Regions from separate parts of the Streptosporangium sp. NBC_01810 genome, predicted to be linked through region 3. Evidence: riboswitches for the same ligand, from Rfam matches in the RefSeq annotation. Region 3 holds a riboswitch; each other region holds the start of a gene.
The links. Region 3 has a riboswitch for S-adenosylmethionine ahead of OIE13_RS20315 (FAD/NAD(P)-binding protein). Riboswitches for the same ligand answer to the same signal wherever they lie in the genome.
Positions count from the first base shown of each region.

Region 1: another riboswitch for S-adenosylmethionine. It lies ahead of OIE13_RS31830 (aminotransferase class V-fold PLP-dependent enzyme); the one in region 3 lies ahead of OIE13_RS20315 (FAD/NAD(P)-binding protein).
Region 2: another riboswitch for S-adenosylmethionine. It lies ahead of thrC (threonine synthase); the one in region 3 lies ahead of OIE13_RS20315 (FAD/NAD(P)-binding protein).

Region 1 is NZ_CP109070.1:7,040,863-7,045,572, reverse strand. Features, by position in the region: gene OIE13_RS31840 (cytochrome P450) at 1-606, opposite strand, end outside; gene OIE13_RS31835 (TerC family protein) at 789-1,586, opposite strand; SAM riboswitch class IV at 1,795-1,910, shown strand; gene OIE13_RS31830 (aminotransferase class V-fold PLP-dependent enzyme) at 1,963-3,261, shown strand; gene OIE13_RS31825 (NADH-quinone oxidoreductase subunit D) at 3,279-4,460, shown strand; gene OIE13_RS31820 (acyltransferase family protein) at 4,478-4,710, shown strand, end outside.
Region 2 is NZ_CP109070.1:7,394,318-7,399,027, reverse strand. Features, by position in the region: gene OIE13_RS33465 (cold-shock protein) at 204-404, opposite strand; gene OIE13_RS33460 (MoaD/ThiS family protein) at 759-1,034, opposite strand; gene thrC (threonine synthase) at 1,057-2,349, opposite strand; SAM riboswitch class I at 2,364-2,505, opposite strand; gene OIE13_RS33450 (S1 family peptidase) at 2,775-4,286, opposite strand; gene OIE13_RS33445 (S1 family peptidase) at 4,544-4,710, opposite strand, start outside.
Region 3 is NZ_CP109070.1:4,691,753-4,696,462, forward strand. Features, by position in the region: gene OIE13_RS20310 (methionine--tRNA ligase) at 78-1,787, opposite strand; gene OIE13_RS20315 (FAD/NAD(P)-binding protein) at 2,011-2,745, opposite strand; SAM riboswitch class IV at 2,895-3,007, opposite strand; gene OIE13_RS20320 (DUF402 domain-containing protein) at 3,060-3,581, shown strand; gene OIE13_RS20325 (ABC transporter ATP-binding protein) at 3,759-4,526, opposite strand; gene OIE13_RS20330 (ABC transporter permease) at 4,523-4,710, opposite strand, start outside.

The DNA.
Region 1 (4,710 bases), 2.3 Mb from region 3:
CCGGGCCAGCTCGACGAGGTAGGCGGAGAACTCCTCGGCCGCGCGTACGGCGGTGTGCTGGGCCTCGACGGAGGGGTGCAGCTCGTACATCCCGCAGATGTCGGCGGACCAGGGACGGAGCAGGTGCCGGTCGGCCTCGGGCACGCCGAGCATCTCCGCGATCACGGTCACCGGGAGCGGCTCGGCGACCTCGGAGATCAGGTCTCCGCCGCCGCGCTCGACGAAGCGGTCCACCAGCTCCCCGGCGATCCGGGCGACCTTGGGACGGAGCGCCTCGACCATGCGCGGGGTGAACGCCTTGGAGACCAGGCGCCGGAGCCGGGTGTGCACCGGCGGCTCGACGTCGAGCATCCCGGCCCTGACCACCCGCCAGAACGGGTCCTGGAACTCGGGGTCGTCGGGCCTGCCGAACTCGGCGTGGGTGGCCACGTGCAGGTAGGAGCGGCCGAGTCGGCGGTCGCGCAGCAGCGCGTTGACATCGGCGTGCCGGGCGACCAGCCACTGGCCGGTCGGTTCGAAGAAGCCGACCGGCTGCTGCCGCCTAAGTTCGTCGTAGACGTCGTACGGATGGGCGACGAATTCCGGATTCCAAGGATCAAAGCGCACACAGACATCGTAATGTCGCCATATTCCTTGGTTGACGTGTTCGCTCCCTTGAGCTGGAACATCGTGGTGTGCGGACGGGTGTCCAACGGCTTCACGACAAGCGAGAACACCATCGCGCCACGCGCCGGGGGGGCATCTTGTGGCACGCCCACAGCCCCACGACGAGCCGGAACACCGTCCGGCTACACCTCGGCCGACTTGTCAGCCTCCTCGGTCCGGGCCGGCTTGTCAGCCTCCTCGGTCCGGGCCGGCTTGTCAGCCTCCTCGGTCCGGGCCGTCTTGGCGCGCAGGCGGATGTTCAGCAGCTCCACGATGAGCGAGAAGGCCATCGCGAAGTAGATGTACCCCTTGGAGATGTGCTGCCCGAGGCCCTCGGCGATCAGCACGACGCCGATCAGCACCAGGAACGACAGGGCGAGCATCTTGATGCTCGGGTGCTTGTCCACGAAGCGGCTGATCGGGCCTGAGGCGAAGAGCATCACCAGGACCGAGACGATCACGGCCGCGACCATGACGCCGATCTGGTCGACCATGCCGACCGCGGTGATGACCGAGTCGAGGGAGAAGATGATGTCCAGCAGCATGATCTGGACGATCACCGAGCCGAAGGAGGCCGCGACCTTGGCACTGCCGTGCCCGGTCTTGCCCTCGATGCTGTCGTGCATCTCGATGACGCTCTTGCCCAGCAGGAAGAGACCGCCGGCGAGCAGGATGAGATCCCGTCCCGAGATCGGCTGACCGAGGACCTCGAAGAGCGGCGATGTGAGTTTCACCACCCACGCCAGCGCCAGCAGCAGCGCCAACCGGCTGACGAGGGCCGCGAGGAGGCCCAGTCTGCGCGCCTTGTCGCGCTGTCCGGGCGGGAGCTTTCCGGCCAGGATCGAGATGAAGATGATGTTGTCGATGCCGAGCACGATCTCCAGAGCGACAAGGGTGACGAACCCTATCCAGATCTCCGGGTTGGTCACCCAATCCAACATCTACGCCTCCACTTGGTTCTACTTGATCATCACCGGCACGACGAGACCCGACATTCGGCTTTATTCAGCCCACTACCAGGACAAACATCACCCTTCGCCTGGCTCTATCAGGCCCACTGCCCAGACGAACGAAACCCGTCGCGAGTTCCCGAATATGGGAGACATCACTTGCGGACTCCCACCAGACCTCGGTTATAGTTCCCCCGTAGGTCATGAGTGCCAGTGACAAGCCCCGGCTCGCTGGCCGGCAACCCTCGCGTCCGCGGCGGGGTGCCCCGGGTGAGGACCTGGTCCGGCACGAGGTGTGCCGGGCAAGCGCGGGCTCCAGGCACCCATGTCACGGGTCGGGGTCCGATGACCTCGAAGGAGCCCTGGCATGTCCGCACCAACGATCTGCACCGCCACAGCCGCCGCCCCCGCGACCGTCCCCGCGACCCGTACGTCCGACGACAGGCCGATCCCCGCCGTGCTCGGCTCCGACCTGGAGGTTCCGGTCAGGGGCGGCAGGCTCGTCCGCTACGCCAACCTCGACTACGCCGCGAGCGCCCCCTGTCTGGAGCCGGTGAGCGCCGCCGTCGCCGCCGCGCTCCCGGCCTACTCCAGCGTCCACCGAGGCGCGGGGTACGCGTCCCAGCTGACCACGGCCCGTTACGAGCAGGCCAGGCAGACGGTACGCGCCTTCGTCGGGGCCCGTCCCGACGACTCGGTGATCTTCACCAGGAATACCACGGACGCGACCAACCTGCTGGCCCGCAGCCTGCCCGAGGGCACCACCGCCGTGGTCTTCGACACCGAGCACCACGCCTCCCTGCTCCCCTGGGAGCGTGCCCTGCGGCTGCCGGTCCCCGCCTTCCCCGGCGAGGCGGTCCGCGCCGTCGACGAGGCCCTGGCCTCGATCGAAGGCCCCAAGCTGCTGGTCGTGACCGCCGCGTCCAACGTCACCGGGGAGCTCTGGCCGATCGCCGCGCTGGCCCACATCGCCCACCGCCACGGCGCCCGCGTCCTCGTCGACGCCGCGCAGCTCGTCCCGCACCGCCGCCTCAACCTGACCGCGCTCGACCTGGACTACGTGGTCTTCTCCGGCCACAAGCTCTACGCCCCGTTCGGCACCGGCGCGCTGATCGGCCGTTCCGACTGGCTGGCCGACGCCGAACCGTACCTGCGGGGCGGCGGCGCGGTGAAGGCGGTGAACGATGACGAGACCGAGTGGCACGACGACCCCGAGATCCGCCACGAGGCCGGAACCCCGAACGTGCTGGGTGCCATCGCGCTGGCCGCCGCCTGCGACGCCCTGACCGCCACCGGCTGGTCCCCCCTGGTCCGCGAGGAGGAGCGCCTCCTCGGCCGGTTGCGCGCGGGCCTCGCCTCCGTTCCCGGCGTGCAGGAGCTGTCCCTGTGGGGTCCTGACCACCCGCGCGTCGGCATCGTCTCCTTCGTGGTGCACGGCTTCACCGCCCGCGAGGTCGCCGAGGCCCTGTCCGGCGACTACGGCATCGGCGTCCGCGACGGCAAGTTCTGCGCCCACCCCTTCGTGCGGCACCTGCTGGATGCCAAGGACGGCGGCTGCGAGGACCTCACCGCCTCCGCCGTGCGCGCCTCCATCGGCATCGGCACCACCTCCGAGCACGTCGATCGGCTGATCGCCGCCCTGCGGGATCTTGCCTCGCGCGGCTGACGTGACAGCATAGGCGTATGAATGAGCCTCGCCGTGAGCTGAACGTGGGGATGGGAGCAGGAGCCGCCGCCGTGCGGGAAGCGCACGGCAAGGAGCTCGCGACCGAGGACATGATCCTCAACATCGGGCCGCAGCACCCGTCCACGCACGGCGTGCTGCGGCTACGGCTCACCCTGGACGGGGAGCGGATCAGCTCGGCCGAGCCGATCGTGGGCTACATGCACCGGGGCGCGGAGAAGCTGTTCGAGGTACGCGACTACCGGCAGATCATCGTGCTGGCCAACCGGCACGACTGGCTGTCGGCGTTCGCCAGCGAGCTGGGCGTCGTCCTCGCGGTGGAGCGGATGCTCGGCATGGAGGTGCCGGTCAGGGCGGTCTGGACGCGGACCCTGATGGCCGAGCTCAACCGGGTGCTCAGCCACCTGATGTTCCTTGGCTCCTACCCGCTGGAACTCGGCGCGATCACCCCGGTGTTCTACGCGTTCCGGGAGCGCGAGACCCTCCAGGCCGTGATGGAGGAGATCGCCGGCGGGCGGATGCACTACATGTTCAACCGGGTCGGCGGCCTCAAGGAGGAACTGCCCGAGGGGTGGCTGGGCCGGGTCACGACGGCCGTGGCCGACGTGCGGCGACGGCTGCCCGACATCGAGAATCTGATCGCCGGAAACGAGATCTTCCTCGCCCGTACCCGCGGGGTGGGCGTGCTGGACCGCGAGACGATCATGCAGTACGGCGTGAGCGGCCCGATCGCCCGCGCCTCCGGCGTCGACCTCGACCTGCGCAGGGACGAGCCCTATCTCGCCTACGGCGAGCTGCCGGTGAAGGTCGTCACCCGCTCCGCCGGAGACTGTCACGCCAGGTTCGAGGTGCTGCTGGAGCAGGTGAAGGTCTCCCTGGACCTGGCGGACGCCTGCGTGCGGCGGCTGCACGAGCTGCCCCAGGGGCCGATCAACCAGCGCCTGCCCAAGGTGTTGAAGGTCCCCGAGGGCCACACCTACGCCTGGACGGAGAGCCCGCTCGGCCTCAACGGCTACTACCTGGTCTCGCGCGGGGAGAAGACGCCGTGGCGGTTGAAGCTCCGCTCGGCCTCCTTCAACAACATCCAGGTGCTGCGCGAGATGCTCCCCGGCAACCTGGTCTCCGACATGGTCGCCATCCTGGGCTCGATGTTCTTCGTCGTCGGCGACATCGACAAGTGAGGCACGGTTAGGACCTCATGATCGAACCCAGGCGAGGCAAGAAGAAGGCGGCTCCTCCGACGACACCCGCATCCCCCGTCGATCCCGTCGACCCCGTCGATCCCGAGACCTTCGCGGCCTCGAAACCCCCCACCGGCTCCGTGCCTCCCGGTGCCCCTCCGGCCGACGGCAGGCCGGAACGGAACCGGTACGTCGACTGGTTGCGCGCGTTCAGCCTGCTCGTCGTGGTGGTCTGGCACTGGGCTTTCAC
Region 2 (4,710 bases), 2.7 Mb from region 3:
TGACCTGCGCCGCGCCCGAAGCGGACATCCGCTCCGGGCCACGTCAGCGCATGCTCCGCGTCATGTCGGTGTGCGTTCCGCGCAAAGCGAAGGCCCGGCCCGCCGATCGGGGAGGCGAGCCGGACCTAGGGGGTGAGGATCCAGCGGACCGCACTGTCGCGGGATCCACCGGCTCCTCCCGGCGAGTTCACGGGACGGCCGCGTCAGACCGCCCGGACGGACTCCGCCTGGGGGCCCTTCTGCCCTTGGGTGATCTCGAACTCGACCCGCTGGCCCTGCTCGAGTGCACGGTAGCCATCCATCATGATCGCGGAGTAATGGACGAACACATCCTTACCACCGTCTACCGCGATGAAGCCGTAGCCCTTGTCCGCGTTGAACCATTTGACGGTGCCCTGCGCCACTTGCGACTCCTCTTACTGGACTTAAGGACGACGCCCATTCCTCTCGCGAAGTCCTCAATCTCCGGGGCGGACTTCGCCACATCGATCGCCCTCGACCATACCTGTGGGAACCGGTAGGGCAACAGAGTCAAGCACCAAACTAGTTCTTTACAAGAGCATTTAGCGCGAGAACATAGTTTGACTATCACTATTAGTTAGTTAAAGATTACATTATCTTTCCCCCTGGCGAATACCGGCCCGCGCCACAAAGCACGACACCCGCACGCGGCCGGAGCCGGGCGGGTGTCGTGGAGAGGCGTCGCGGGCGCCCCGGGAGGGAAGCCGGGTGCGACCGGGGCGAGTCGGGCAGCGGGCTCAGCCCCCGGCGACCGCCGGGATGATGGAGACCTGGACACCGGAGGGCGTTGCCGTGTCGAGGTTGTCGACGAAACGGACGTCCTCATCTCCCACATAGACGTTGACAAAACGGCGGATCTTACCCGTTTCATCAAAAATTCGGGCGCCGATCCCCGGGAAGTCCGCGTCAAGCTTCTGAAGGACGTCGCGCAGGGTCTCACCTTCTCCGCTCACCTCGGCAGCACCGCCAGTGTAAGTCCGGAGAATCGTCGGAATCCGCACAGAAACGCTCATAATTCAGTACCTTTCACGATTTCTAGGCGATTGCCGCACGAAATGCGTCAAGAGAGGGGCGAATCACAGCGGTGGGGCGCGCCTCGGCGGCCACCGCGTCGAGGGTCTTGAGACCGTCTCCGGTGTTGAGAACCACGGTCTCCGCTTCCGGGTCGAGCCTTCCCTCCGCGACCAGCTTGCGGAGCACCCCGACGGTGACGCCTCCGGCGGTCTCGGCGAAGATGCCCTCGGTCCTGGCCAGCAGCCGGATCGCGTCGACGATCTCGGGGTCGGTGACGTCCTCGACCGCGCCGCCGGTGCGGCGGGCGATGTCCAGCACGTACGGGCCGTCGGCAGGGTTGCCGATCGCCAGCGACTTGGCGATCGTGTCCGGCTTCACCGGGCGGATCACGTCGTGGCCCGCCTTGTAGGCGGCGGAGACCGGGGAGCACCCCTCGGCCTGGGCCGCGAAGATCTTGTACGGCCTGTCCTCGACGAGGCCGAGCTCGATCAGCTCCTTGAAACCCTTATCGATCTTCGTGAGCTGTGAGCCCGATGCGACCGGCACGACGATCTGGTCGGGAACGCGCCAGCCGAGCTGCTCGGCGATCTCGTACGCCAAGGTCTTGGAGCCCTCCGCGTAGTACGGCCGGAGGTTGACGTTGACGAAGCCCCACTTCTCGCCCAGCTCATCGCCGATGAGCTCCGAGCAGAAGCGGTTCACATCATCGTAGGTGCCCTCGATACCGATGAGCCTGCCCCCGTACACGGAGGCCATGACGACCTTGGCGTGCTCCAGGTCGGCGGGGATGAACACGCAGGCGTCCAGCCCGGCCCGCGCGGCGGCGGCGGCGGCGGCGCCGGCCAGGTTGCCGGTGGAGGAGCAGGAGAGCGTGTGGAAGCCGAAGTTGCGGGCCGCCTCGACGGCGATGGCCACCACACGGTCCTTGAAAGAGTGCGTGGGGTTGCCGGAGTCGTCCTTCACGTGCAGCGAGCGCATGCCCAGCTCGCGAGCGAGGTTGCCCGCGTTGACGAGCCTGGTCCAGCCGGGCTCCATGTTGGGCTTGGAGGCCACGTCGGCGGGGACGGGCAGCAGCGAGCGGTAACGCCAGATGTTGGCCGGCCCCTCGGCGATCTGCTCCCGGGTCACCCGCCCGAAGTCGTAGGCGATCTCAAGGGGTCCGAAACACTCGGCACAGGCGAAGCTCGGGCCGAGGTCGTAGCGGGCACCGCACTCGCGACAGGACAGTGCCACGGCGGGACCGAAGCGCTGGTTTTGCGCGTCTTCGGCATGACCGGGCGAGACGGTGGGATTCTCAGTGCTTGCGAGCGCCATGAAGCGAGGCCTTTCCCTCATCTTCGTCTGCGGACCACCCTGGTCACAGACCGGAATTGGCACCTGTCCCGGTTGACCTCGTTCAGATCACGAGTCTTGACCGGGATGGTTGCCGGGGCTTCGCAGGGCCGATCCCTCCACCCCTCTGGATGAGCAAATATTCAGTTGGAAACCTGACATGCAGGCCTTAAGCACTCTACCCCGACGTGGCGCGACCCCGACCACTTGTCTCACTGTACGAGACATGGCGTGTTACCTGCCGGACATACCGCCCTGGACCACAGGACGCGTCCCCTCGTTGCCGGAAGACACCGCTCACGGCGGACGTCCCGTGGAACCTCCCGCGCCCTGCCCGGACCGCGAAAGGACCAGGAAAGGACCGCGAAAGGAGCGCGCGCGGACCGTGAAGGACCGCGAGAGGCGGGTCAGGGGGACTTCGCTTTCAGCGTGTAGGGGCCGGAGCCGCTCGCGGAGACCAGGCGGTAGCGGTAGAAGCCGGGCAGGCCGATGTAGCTGATCTGCTCGTCGGGACCCGCGCCCTCGGAGGTGGCGACGGTGACCCAGACCGACCGTTGCCACCTTTGGAGGTAGAGGTCGAAGTCGACGCCTTCACCACCGTCCAGGCAGGCGGAGTGCGTGCCGGTGACGGCGGCCCGGTAGTAGCGGCTCGGCTGCGAGACGGACTGACCGTCGTTCAGCGTGCCGGTGTAGGTCTTCGGATAGCCGGCGCAGGTCTTCGGATCAGGCGCGACGACACCTGGTGGGTGGGCCATGTCGTTGGTCAGCAGGGTCAGGTCGTAGGCGGCGAGGATCTCGTTGACCGGCTGGAAGTAGGTGATACCGCTGGTGGTGCAGTTGCCGGAGCCACCGGAGGTGACCCCCTGGGCCTGGTCCACCGAGATGAACGAGCCACCCGAGTCGCCCGGCTCGGCGCAGACACTGGTACGGGTCAGCCCGTGGATGGTGCCCTGGGGGTAGGTGACGCTGGCATTGAGTTGCCGGATGAGGCCGCAGTGCCAGTCGGTGGTGGAGCCGGACCGGCAGACCGAGGCACCCTCCAGAGCCGCCCTGGAACCGGTGACGGGCACGGCGCCGCCACTGCCGTTGCTCACCACCGGCTTGGGCGTCCAACCGGCGTTCACCTCGACCCAGGCGTAGTCACGGCCGGGAAAGGCCGACGCCTTGAAGACACCCTGGGGTATCCGGTTGAAACCGGTGGTGGCATCACCCGCCTTACCGCAGTGGCCGGCACTGACGAAACCCGCCTGGGTCCCACGCATCACCGAGAAACCGACGGAGCAGCGATTCGAACTGCCGATGTAGTAGGCGTCACCGCCCTGCACGTCACTGAGGAGCCGAGGCCGCTCGGTGGACGGCACCACCTTCACCACACTCGAGTCTGCCCCCACGGCCTCCACGCGGTCCTCGGTTGCCAGTGGGCTCTTCGAGAGGATGACGATCCTGTTGTTCCTGGTGTCGACGTAGCGCACGTCTCCCCCCTCACCACGTCCCGGCAGGTCCACGTTAAGGTCGCTGATGAGCCCGGCGAGTTCCGTCAGTGACCGTTTGACGAGTTCGGCTCTGGCACCCGCCGCGACGATCGTAGGGATGTCGGCCTCGTCGGTGGTGGCCACCACGAGGGTCTGCGCGATGGTTCCCATCAGCCACGAGCCGCCGAAACGATTGCCGAGCGCCTCGCGGAGGTCTGCCTCGATCCTCGACACACGGGTCTCGTTGGCCAGACGTTCCTGCACCTGTTCCCTGGTCAGTTCCAGGTCGCGCTGGAGCGCCTCCAGCATGCCCGACGGCGGCTTCCAGGCGGGCACGGTGACCGGAACACCCTTTGCCCGCGGTCCGGCGGCAGCCGGCACGCCCGTCAGGGTGAGCCCGGTGACCGCCAGGACGCAGCCCATGGCGACGACATGTCTGCGGGACATCGATCCCTCCTCGACCTCGGCTTTCACAGCAGGAGGGGGAGAGCACCCCGCAGCACAGACCGATCATGCGATACGGGCAACGCCACCCTAATCCAGCCGTTGCCCCCAACCCCCAAAACGCCACACGCCACGCGGCAGACGATTTGAACCGGGCCGCTCGGCGGCATGTCGGCCTGGACCGCGAAGGACCGCGAGAGGACCGCGAGAGGAGCGCGAAAGGAGCGCGCGAGGACCGCGAAAGGGCCGCGCGAGGCGGGTCAGGGGGACTTCGTTTTCAGTGTGTAGGGGCCGGAGCCGCTCGCGGAGACCAGGCGGTAGCGGTAGAAGCCGGGCAGGCCGATGTAGCTGATCTGCTCGTCGGGACCCGCGCCCTCGGAGGTGGCGACGGTGACCCAGACCGACCGTTGCCACCTTTGGAGGTAGA
Region 3 (4,710 bases):
GCGGTGACCGCCGCTCCGGCCAGGCCCGTATCCGTGGATCGCGGACCGCTCAGCCGGGTGAACGTTCCCGGCCGTTGCTAGCCCGCGACTCCCGCGACTCCCGCGACTCCCGCGGCTCCCGCAACTCCTGCGGCGGGGGCTCGAGCCGGGGCGGGACCCCGGGGGCGGTGGCGGGGGAAGAGCGGGACCGGGTCGGCAAGCCGCTCTCCCCTGCACTGGCCGGCGATCCGCGCCGAGGCGTCCGGGAGGAAGGGGGACAGCAGGTCCGCCAGCTCCCTGCAGGTGGCGACGAGGGTGCCGAGGACCTCGTCGAGCCGGGGCGAGCCCTCGCGAGCGAGGCGCCACGGCTCGGTGCGGTTGACGTACCGGTTGGCCTCCTCGGCGACCGCGTAGACGGCGGCGGTGGCCGCGCGGAAGTCGAACACCTCCAGAGCCTCGATCACCGCGCCTCGGGCATGACCTCTGACCTCGTCCAGAGCCGTCTCACGCTCTTCGGGCACGATTCCGCCCCGGTATCGGTGGACCATGCTGACCACCCGGTTGACGAGGTTGCCCAGCCCGTCGGCCAGTTCGCCGTCGTGGCGGGCGACGAGCCGCCTCGCGGTGAAGTCGACGTCGCCGCACCTGGGCACCTCGCGCAGCAGCCACCACCTGACCGCGTCCACGCCGTACACCTCGACGAGCCCGATCGGGTCGACGGCCGAGAGGTCGGTTCCCACGGGGCCGCCACCGGAGTGGCCGGAGACATCGAGGCCGCCCGGAACACCGGAACCGCCCAAGACTCCAGGGCCGCCCGGAACACCGAAACCGCCCGGGACGTCGAAGGCTCCGGTGGAGACGCCCACACCGCGAGGAGCAGCGGAGGCACCCTGCCCGCCGGCGACACCGTAGCGGGCCGATTTACTGATCTTCCGGCCGTCCACGGTCAGGTAGTCGTGGACCAGGATGTCCGTCGGCGGCAACTCCCCCGCCGACAGCAGCATCGCCGGCCAGTAGACCGCGTGGAAGCGCAGGACGCCCTTGCCGAGCACGTGGATCCGCCGGTCGGCACCGGACCACCAGCGGCCGTGCTCTCCCTTCGCGTAGTCCAGCGCGGTCAGGTAGTTGCCGAGCGCGTCCCACCACACGTAGATCACCTGTCCGGGGTCGCCCGGCACGGGGATGCCCCAGCCACGCGCCCGCGCCTGGGATCGAGAAACGCTGAAGTCGGACAGCCCAGCCGCGATGAAGGTGAGGATCTCGTTGCGGCGCTCGGCGGGCTCGACACGAATGCGGCCGCTGTCGATGAGGCTGTACAGCTCGTCGCGGTAGCGGGACAGGCGGAAGAACCAGTTCTCCTCGGACACGTGCTGGAGGGGGGCGTCGTGCTCGGGGCACTGTTCGTCGGGCGGGTAGAACTGCTCGCAGCCGACGCAGTAGAGGCCCTCGTAGTGCCTGCGGTACAGGTCGGCGGAGCAGGCCCGCCAGAACCGTTCGACGCCGGGCCGGTGCCGGGGGTCGGCGCTGGTACGGATGAAGTCATCAAAGGAGAGCGAGAGCGGTCCCGCCAGCCGGGCGAACTCGGCGGCGTTGCGGTCGACGAGATCCCGTACGGAGATCCCCTCGGCCTCGGCGGCCCGCACGTTCTTGAGCGAGTTGTCGTCGGTGCCCGTCTGAAGCCTGACCTCGTCACCGAGCAGGCGGTGGTGCCTGGCGAGTACGTCTGCCTGGACGAGCTCCAGGGCGAAGCCCAGGTGGGGGCGCGCGTTGATGTACGGGATGGTCGTGGTGAGCAGGATTCGGGACATCGGAACCTCCGCTGAAGCCCGAAAACAGATCGAGGCCCCGTTTCAGGGCCTCGAGAAGACGTCAGGCGACCCCGGTTTCAGGGGGAGAGCATCACCAGGAAAGTCATGTTCTCATGCTAGCGATCCGTTCCCCGGTTCGACATGCGGTTTTCCGCGCTCCGAGCCCGTCCCGGCCTCCGAATCCGCCTCCGGCACGGACCTCGACCGCGACCTCGACCTCGACCTACGGGCTGATGACCGGCGGTCTGGCGTTCATGTCCCCGCTCTGGGAGACCGCCGTGCAGGAACACATCCCCACCGAGGCGATCTCACGGGTGTCCGCGTACGACTGGCTGCTCTCCATCGGGCTGACGCCCCTCGGCATGGCCCTGGCCGGGCCGCTGGCCGGCGCGGTGGGCAGGTAGCGCAGCCCGTCGCGCGCGGCCAGGTCGGCCAGCGCCCGCTCCTCCCCGTTCGGGATCACGTCGCCGTGCCCCTGAGCCAGGATCACCGCGTCGGCCTCGATCGTCCGGCCGTCCTGCAGCAGCACCGCCTGACCGCCGGGGATGTCCGCGAGATCGACGGCGCGGGTGGGGTGCACGTGCACCCGGACCCCGCGCGGTGCGGTCGCCACCGCGTGCCTGAAGACGTGGGAGAGGTAGCCGTTCTGGGCCGGACGGGAGGCGAAGGTGCCGGGGTCCCCGCCGAGCCACTCGGCCAGCGTGGGGCCTGGACGGATCGGCCCCTCACAGCGCACCGACTCGTCGGTGAAGAGCGTCACGTCGGCGGCGGCGGAGTTCATCCAGAGCAGGTCGGGCTGGTCACGGCGCCAGACGCGGCCGCCGCCCGGCGGGTGGGGGTCGATCACGTGGACGTCCAGCGAGGGCCAGCCGAGCAGGTCGGCGGCGTTGGCGCAGATGCGCTCCACCAGGCAGGTGCCCGTCGGGCCGGCGCCGACGACGGCGATCGAGGCGCTCATACGGCGGCTCTGCGGTGCCACTGCCCCGGCTCGGCGGGAATCCCGGGGAAGGGGCGGCAGGTGTCGAGGCCGGCGGGGCTCGCCTGGTTCGATGTGCTGATCTTCGACATGTGGCTCTCCCGGGCATGTCTCGGTGACCCCGGTGAGGGGGTCCGCGCTTGCGGCACGCCGACCGTGCCGCCAGGTCTCCCCCGGGGGCACCCCGCCGCGGTGCGAGGGTTGCCGGTCAGCCAGCCGGGGCTCCGCACTGACGCTCGTAACCTACTTATAAAGTAGGAAATACATAGATCTCTGTCAAGCCTTATTGTCGGGGAATGCCCTATGAGACGGTGAATGTGGTCTACCGCAAGTACGACGGATCGCTGCACTGGCACCACCGCGGCCTGCTGCTCGGCGAGGACGAGCACGGGGTATGGACCGGTTGCGTGGCCAATTCCAGCGGTCGCAAGGGGGACGGACCCGAGATCGCCTGGCCTCACCCGTTCGTGATGCTCTTCCCCCACGACGCCTGGTGGACCGCGGCCTTCAACACCGCCCCGCACAAGCACGAGATCTACTGCGACATCTCCACGGTGCCGATATGGGGAGACGGCGAGGTCACCATGATCGACCTGGACCTGGATGTGATCCGGACGCGCCGCGATCTGGCGAGGGGCCGCACCAGCCGGGTCTTCCTGGACGACGAGGACGAGTTCGAGGAGCACAGGGTCAGGTACGCCTACCCGCCCGAGGTCGTCCGGAGCGCCCGCGCCTCGGCCGCCTGGCTGATGGAGGCCGTCGCCGCCCGCACGGCCCCCTTCGACACCGCCCCGCACTGGCTCACCCTGGTCAGCTGAGAGCGTCGTAGCGACTACAGCGGCGGGAAGCCGGCGACGCCCTCGGCGAAGTCCGGCCGGGTGAAGGAGTCGACCATCGCCTCTCCCTCCCGGAAGCCCTCGGGGCGCTCCCGCACAGGAGCTCCCCATTCGGAGAGCCACAGGAGCTCCCCGCCCGGAGAGCCACAGAATGTCGTTCTACACCTTTTCCTTCCCAGGTGTCAGCATGTGCGAGCGGACCAGGTCCTCGACGGTGGCGCGCAGGCCCAGGAAGAGGGAGGTCCGCTTGACGGCGAGGGCCCGGTAGGCGGGCAGGTCGATCGGGACCTCGGCGGCGACCCTGCCGGGCCCGCAGGCGAAGACGAGGACCCGCTGGGCGAGCAGGACCGCCTCCTCCACGTCGTGGGTGACCATCAGCACGGTCGTGCCCGTGTCGCGCCACACCTCGCGCAGGAAGAGCTGCATGTCCTCCTTGGTCTGCACGTCCAGCGCCCCGAACGGCTCGTCGAGCAGGAGCACGGCCGGCTCGCACGCCAGCGCCCTGGCGATCGCCACCCGCTGGCGCTGCCCACCGGACAGCTGCCGGGGCAGCGCGTCCGCCAGGGACGACAGCCCGACCTCGCCGAGATACCAGCGAACCCGCCGTTCCCGGTCGGCCCCGGAGATCGGCAGCAGCCGCAGTCCGAAGGCCACGTTCTCGGCGACGGTGAGGAAGGGGAACAGCGCTCCCGACTGGAAGACCAGCCCGCGCTCGGGACCGGGGCCGACAACGGGTGCCCCGCCGAGCGTGATGGAGCCCGCGCTGGCCGGGGAGAGCCCGGCGATCAGCGACAGCAGCGTCGACTTGCCCGAGCCGCTCGCCCCGACCACGCACACGAACTCGCCCGGCTCCATCGACAGGTCGATGCCGTCCAGGACGCGGGTGGTCCCGTAGTCCTTGGCCACGCCGCGCAGCACGAGGGTCATGCCGTCCACCTTCCGAGACGGTCGCGCAGCACGCGCAGCACGACGTCGATCAGCAGGCCGACCACCCCGATCACGATGAGCACCGCGAAGATCTTGTCGGTCTGCAGGAACCGCTGGGCCCGGATGATCCGGTAGCCGAGCCCGGACTCGGCGGCGATCAGCTCGGCCACCACCACGAAGTTCC